Regions from separate parts of the Kitasatospora sp. NPDC057940 genome, predicted to be linked through region 2. Evidence: riboswitches for the same ligand, from Rfam matches in the RefSeq annotation. Region 2 holds a riboswitch; the other holds the start of a gene.
What was found. Region 2 has a riboswitch for S-adenosylmethionine ahead of thrC (threonine synthase). Riboswitches for the same ligand answer to the same signal wherever they lie in the genome.
Positions count from the first base shown of each region.

Region 1 (3,400 bases), on a different contig from region 2:
GCGCAGAACAGGCCGTCGCGGACCCCGATGCCGTACTCGGCGGACAGCGCGGCCGAGAAGTGCGAGCTGTTCCAGCCCTGGACGACGAAGGACAGCACACCCACCCGGGCCGCCTCGGCACCGAACAGGTTCAGCACCTTGACCTGCGGGATCTCCGCCAGCCCGGCGGTCAGCCGGGCGATCAGCTGCCGCTCCCGGGCCTCCAGCGCGTCGAAGCCCGCCTCGCTCAGCGCCCGGCAGGCCGAGGCGATCGCGTAGGCGCCGATGACGTTCGGCGAGCCGGCCTCGTGCCGGGCCGGGCCGGAGTGCCACTGGACGGCCACCGAGCCGTCGCTCTCCCGGGCCACCGTCCGGGTCGCCCCGCCGCCGGCCAGGTAGGGGTCGGCCGCGTCCAGCCAGTCCGCCCGGCCGGCCAGCACGCCGGCGCCGAAGGGCGCGTAGATCTTGTGGCCGGAGAAGGCGATCCAGTCGACGTCCAGCTCGCGCACCGAGACCCGGTGGTGCGGGGCCAGCTGGGCGGCGTCCAGCACCACCCGGGCGCCGTGCCGGTGCGCCGTCCCGGTCAGCTCGGCGACCGGCCACAGCTCGCCGGTCACGTTGGAGGCGCCGGTGACGCAGAGCAGCTTGGGGCCCTCGGGCGCCTCGGCGAGCGCGGCGTCCAGGGCGGCGACCGCCTCGGCGTGCGAGCGCGGCGCGCGCAGGTAGTGGACGTCGAGCCCGGCGTGCGCCCAGGGCAGCAGCGAGGCGTGGTGCTCGGTCTCGAAGGCGAACACCCGGGTCCCGGCCGGGACGGCCGAGGCGAGCAGGTTCAGCGAGTCGGTGGTGGCCCGGGTGAAGACCACCTGGTCGCCCTCGCGCAGGTCGAGGAACTCGGCGACGGTGCGGCGGCTCTGCTCGAACAGGTCGGTGGACAGCTGGGAGAGGTACCCGGCGCCGCGGTGCACGCTGCCGTAGTAGGGGGCGTAGGCGGAGACGTCGTCCCAGACCCGCTGGAGCGCCGGGGAGCTGGCCGCGTAGTCGAGGGCCGCGTACCCGACCTTCTCGCCGCTGGCGAGCGGGACCTGCACGTCGTGGCCGAGGACGGCGAGGGGGGCGCAGAGTTCAACACGAGGCTGCCGCGCGGAGCGCGTCGAGACAAGGGTGGCGGCGGGCGACGGGTGGGAGACGGACATGAGGATGCACTCCTTCTGGGGGTCTGGGACCCCGGGAGTGCTAAGTCGTCGGGTGTCCGCGCTTGCCGCACGGACGATTTGCCGAGCGACCCGGTCCTCACCCAGGGCACCCCGCCACGGACGGAGGGTTGCCGGACAGCAAGCTGGGGCTTGGCGCTGTCACTCATGACCTGGCCCAGACTCTAGGTCGCGCCCAGCGAGTGGTCAAACGGGCATCCACCATCCGGACAGCCGAGGAGCCCGCGCCGGCGTTCCGGCACGGGCTCCCAAGTACCGCCTCACACCCGGCTGGTGGCCTCCGACCAACGCCGCAGCAGTTCCTGCGCCGCGCCCGAGTCGATGGCCCGCTCCGCCCGCGCCATGCCGGCCGCGAGCTGTTCGGTGAGCGGCGCCTCGCCCAGGTCGAGCGCGACCAGCGCCGCCGCCGTGTTCATCAGGACGGCGTCCCGCACGGCCCCGCGCTCGCCGGCCAGCAGCCGCCGCGCGACCTCGGCGTTGTACGAGGGGTCCGCCCCGCGCAGCGCCTCGATGCCGACCAGCTCGACGCCGACGTCCCGCGGGTCGAAGGCGGTCTCGGTGACGGTCCCGTCCCGCACGATCCACACCTGCGAGGTGGTGGTGATGGTCAGCTCGTCCAGGCCGTCGTCGCCCCGGAAGACCAGGCCGGTCGAGCCGCGCCGGGCGAGCACGCCGGCGATCAGTCCGGCGAGCCGGGTGTCGAAGCAGCCGATCGCGTGCGAGGTGACCTTGGCCGGGTTGGTCAGCGGGCCGAGGATGTTGAACGCGGTCGGCACCCCGAGGTCGCGCCGGGCCGTGGCGGCGTGCCGCATCGACGGGTGGAACTTGGCCGCGAAGCAGAAGGTCAGCCCGACCTCCTCGGCGATCTCGGCGACCCGCCGGGCCGACAGGTCGAGGCGGACGCCGAGCTTCTCCAGCACGTCCGAGGAGCCGCTGGCCGAGGAGGAGGCCCGGTTGCCGTGCTTGACCACCTTGGCGCCGGCCGCGGCCGCGACGATCGCCGACATGGTGGAGATGTTGACGGTCTTGGCCCGGTCGCCGCCGGTGCCGACGATGTCCACGGCCGGGCCGGGGATGTCCAGCGGCTCGGCGTGCGCGTACATCGCGTCCACCAGGCCGGTGATCTCGTCGACCGTCTCGCCCTTGGCCCGCAGCGCCACCATGAACCCGGCCACCTGGACGGGGGACGCCTCGCCGCTCATGATCCGGTCCATCGCCCACGCGGTGGCCGAGCGGTCGAGGTCCTCCCCCTTCAACAGCGCCGCCAGGACGTCCGGCCAGGTGCGGACCACCTGCGCGGGTGCGGTACCACCGTTCGCAGGGTTCACGTTCACCATGGCTGACTCCAGCTGTTGTCGGGTTCCCCGCGTCGGGGGGACGTCCGTACGGATGGAGTCAGCCTATCGACCGGCGGGGTCCCCGCGGCGGCCTCTTCTCTGGTCCTGAGACGGCACCGCTCAGCGGCTGACGGGCGCCCGCTTGGCCAGCCGCGCCCGCAGCAGGGTGGCGACCGCCTCGGCCAGCGCCACCGGGTCCACCGGGCGGGAGATCGCGGCGTCGGCCCGGCTCCAGGCGGCCAGCCAGGAGTCCTGCGGCCGGCCGATCAGCACCAGCACCGGCGGGCAGCCGTAGATCTCGTCCTTGAGCTGGCGGCCGAGCCCGAGCCCGCCGGCCGGCACCGCCTCGCCGTCCAGGATGCAGAGGTCCACGCCGCCCTTCTCCAGTGCCTTCAGCACCGCGGGGGTGGTCGCGCACTCCAGGTAGGAAAGTTCCGGAAGGTCCTCGACGGGCCGGCGGCCGAGTGCCGTCAGCACCTGCTCGCGGGTGTTGCGGTCATCGCTGTAGACGAGGACGGTGAGCGTCTCGTCGGTCGTGTACGCCATGGGCCCTGCTCCCTCAAGTGTGATCCGGACCACGTTCGCCTGATCCGGATGCTACTCCCGATCACCCGTCGCCGAGTCCCTTCGCGGACCTTCCTCCTCAAGCCGCCGCGCCCGCGACTCACCCGCCCGGAGGACGGCCCGTCACCCGGACCCGTCCAGACCACCCGTACGGCCGATAAGGGGCCCGCGCATTACCCCCGGAGGCTCCGCCATGCGTGCAACGACGCGCTGGGCAACGGGGTCGCGGGCCCCTTCGAGGAACCGTCAGAAAAGGGACACGCCGCTGCTCAGCCGCCATTGGGACCCCCCACCGCCCTCCAGGGGGGC
Region 1 covers NZ_JBHVPH010000004.1:432,865-436,264, forward strand. Annotated here, with positions in the region: gene ACFVTF_RS10300 (aminotransferase class V-fold PLP-dependent enzyme) at 1-1,172, opposite strand, end outside; SAM riboswitch class IV at 1,226-1,343, opposite strand; gene trpD (anthranilate phosphoribosyltransferase) at 1,451-2,527, opposite strand; gene ACFVTF_RS10310 (hypothetical protein) at 2,648-3,073, opposite strand.
Region 1: another riboswitch for S-adenosylmethionine. It lies ahead of ACFVTF_RS10300 (aminotransferase class V-fold PLP-dependent enzyme); the one in region 2 lies ahead of thrC (threonine synthase).

Region 2 (3,400 bases):
CGGAACCCGGCGTCGAAGGCGGGGGCGGTGGGGGTGGCGTAGAGCAGGTGGTGGACGAACCAGAGGGTGGAGTTGGCGACGCCGTTGTAGGCGCGGGCGAAGGTGTCGGCATCGATGTCCAGCATGCGGACGGCCTGGCCGCCCACGTCGTGCCCGGCGAGGTCGAGGCGGCCGTCCGGGGCCTCCCTGGCGGCCTGCCGGTCGGCCGCGCCGAGGGCGGCGCAGACCCAGACGGCGTCGGGGTCGTCGATGGCGGAGAGGCCGGAGACCAGGCCTCCGCCGCCGCGGCGGAGGGTCAGCGCGCCGTCGTCCGCGGTGCTGAACGACACCGGTCCCCGATTGGAGGCCACCAGGACGGGGGCGGTGCCGGTCACACTCGAACGTTCGGTCGTGAGATCGCCCATGGTTGGTACGTTGCCGGGGCTCCGGAGCGGCAAACCCTTTCGGTGGGTGTTCAGTGTCGGGTCGCGTACTCGGGCACGGTGTGCATGGGCGGGCGTTCCAGGGCGGTCACCGGGTGGGTGTGGGCGGTGAACTCCCGGCTCTGCGGGTCGCGGGTGAACTGGGTCAGCAGCGGGTGGACGAGGTCGGCCGAGGCCTTCAGCCGGTGGGTGCGGTCGAGGCGTTCCAGGGCGGTGCGGTAGATGGTCGCGGCCATCCGGCCGAGGGCCTGGCCGTCCTGGTGCCGGTGGTGCCGGACGCCGACGTCCACCTGGGCCAGGGCGTCCAGCCCGACCGTCTCCAGCGCGTCGACCAGCAGGCCGAGTTCGACGCCGTAGCCGGTGGGGAAGGGGAGCCGTTCGAGCAGCGCGCGGCGGGCCGCGTACTCGCCGCCGAGCGGCTGGACGAAACCGGCGAGTTCCGGCCAGTGCAGGTTGAGCAGCGGGCGGGCGACCAGTTCGGTGACCCGGCCGCCGCCGGCCGGGACCACCGCCCCCTCGGTCTCCAGCGGCCGGTCGTACATGGCCTTGACCAGCTGGATGTCCGGTTCGGTGAGCAGCGGGCCGAGGATGCCGGAGACGAAGGCCGGGTCGAACTCGCGCAGGTCGGCGTCGACGAAGCAGACGATGTCGCCGCGGGTGACCAGCAGCGAGCGCCAGAGCACCTCGCCCTTGCCGGGGACGGCGGGCAGCCGGGGCAGGATCGCGTCGCGGTACTCCACCCGGGCGCCGGCCCGGGCGGCGACGGCGGCGGTGGCGTCGGCCGAGCCGGAGTCGACCACGACGAGTTCGTCGACCAGCGGGAGGCGCTCCATCAGCTCGCGGCGGATGGTGCGGACGATGTCGCCGACGGTGGCCTCCTCGTCCAGCGCGGGCAGCACCACGCTGACCGTGTGGCCGGTCCGGCGCTTGGCCTCCAGCAGGGCGTGCACCGGCCGGTCGACCGCGCTCCACGAGCGGCGGCGCAGCCAGGACGCCGCCTGCGGGAGCAGCGCGGGGGTCGGTTCGGCGGGCACGGGACTCTCCTCGGCGGGGTCGGTGGGACGCGCCATCTCGCGTGGCGGACGATCCCATTCGGGGTTGACGCCTTCGGATACAGTCTTCGTACAGCGGCCGGACCTTTGCACGCCGGGGTCGCCGTTGAGCACCACCACAATTTCACATGCTCATCCAGAGGGACTGAGGGAACGGCCCGTTGACGTCCCGGCAACCTTCTCGCGCGGCTGTCTGTCGACAGGCCCCGGCGGGACAGGTGCCAATTCCGGCCTGTGGCGCGACCGTGCCACGGGGAAGATGAGGAGAGAGGCCTCCGCCATCATGGCTATCGACACTGTCGCACCCGCATCCGTGGACCTCGGCCCCGCCACCGCGCTGTCCTGTCGGGAGTGCGGCACCCGCTTCCCGCTCGGTCCGAGCTTCGCCTGCCTGGAGTGCTTCGGCCCGCTGGAGATCGCGTACGACTTCGGCAGCGAGGACGCCGAGGAGCTGCGCCGCCGGATCGAGGCCGGCCCGAGCTCGATCTGGCGCTACGCGCCGCTGCTGCCCGTCCCGGCCGACGTCGCCACCAAGCCCAACCTGAACCCCGGCTGGACCCCGCTGGTCAAGGCGGACAACCTGGGCCGCGAGCTGGGCTTCACCGCGCAGCTGCACATCAAGGACGACTCGGGCAACCCGACCCACTCGTTCAAGGACCGCGTGGTGGCCTGCGCCATCGAGGCCGCGCGGGCCTTCGACTTCACGACGCTCTCCTGCTCCTCCACCGGCAACCTGGCCGGCGCGGTGGGCGCGGCGGCCGCCCGGGCCGGCTTCAAGTCCTGCGTGTTCATCCCGCACGACCTGGAGCAGGGCAAGGTCGTCATGGCCGGGGTGTACGGCGGCGAGCTGGTCGGCATCGAGGGCAACTACGACGATGTGAACCGCTTCTGCTCGGAGCTGATCGGCGACCCGGCCGGCGAGGGCTGGGGCTTCGTCAACGTCAACCTGCGCCCGTACTACGGCGAGGGCTCCAAGACGCTGGCGTACGAGATCTGCGAGCAGCTCGGCTGGCGGCTGCCGGAGCAGATCGTCATCCCGATCGCCTCCGGCTCCCAGCTGACCAAGATCGACAAGGGGCTGCAGGAGCTGATCAGGCTCGGCCTGGTCGAGGACCGGCCGTACAAGGTCTTCGGCGCCCAGGCGGCGGGGTGCTCCCCGGTGTCGGCGGCGTTCAAGGCCGGCCAGGACGTGATCCGCCCGGTCAAGCCGGACACCATCGCCAAGTCGCTGGCGATCGGCAACCCGGCGGACGGCCCGTACGTGCTGGACATCGCCCGGCGCACCGGCGGCGCGGTCGAGGACGTCACCGACGCCGAGGTGGTGGACGCGATCCGGCTGCTGGCCCGGACCGAGGGCGTCTTCGCCGAGACCGCGGGCGGGGTGACCGTCGGCGTGCTGAAGAAGCTGGTGGAGACCGGCCAGCTGGACCCGGCCAAGGAGACCGTCGCGATCAACACCGGCGACGGCCTGAAGACCCTGGACGCCGTCGCCGGGTCCGGGATGACCGCCGTCATCCGCCCGACCCTGGCGTCCTTCCACGACGCCGGCCTCGCGTCCGCCTGAACACCCCCCACCCCGCTGGGCCCCGTCCGCTAGGAGAACCATGAGCGCCAACGTCCGTATCCCCACCATCCTGCGCACCTACACCGGCGGCGCCGCCGAGGTGGCCGCCGAGGGCGCCACCCTGGGCGAGGTCATCGCCGACCTGGAGAAGAACCACGCGGGGATCTCCGCCCGCATCCTGGACGACGCCGGCAAGCTGCGCCGCTTCGTCAACGTCTACGTGAACGACGACGACGTGCGCTTCGCCGAGGGCCTGGCGACCGGGATCGCGGACGGCGCCAGCGTCTCGATCATCCCGGCGGTGGCCGGCGGCTGCTGAGCCGCGCCCCGATCGATCCGGGCACCCCGCCCGAGCCGTTCGT
Region 2 covers NZ_JBHVPH010000012.1:5,394-8,793, forward strand. Annotated here, with positions in the region: gene ACFVTF_RS19445 (trehalose-6-phosphate synthase) at 1-404, opposite strand, end outside; gene ACFVTF_RS19450 (glucosyl-3-phosphoglycerate synthase) at 455-1,432, opposite strand; SAM riboswitch class I at 1,604-1,740, shown strand; gene thrC (threonine synthase) at 1,758-3,038, shown strand; gene ACFVTF_RS19460 (MoaD/ThiS family protein) at 3,079-3,357, shown strand.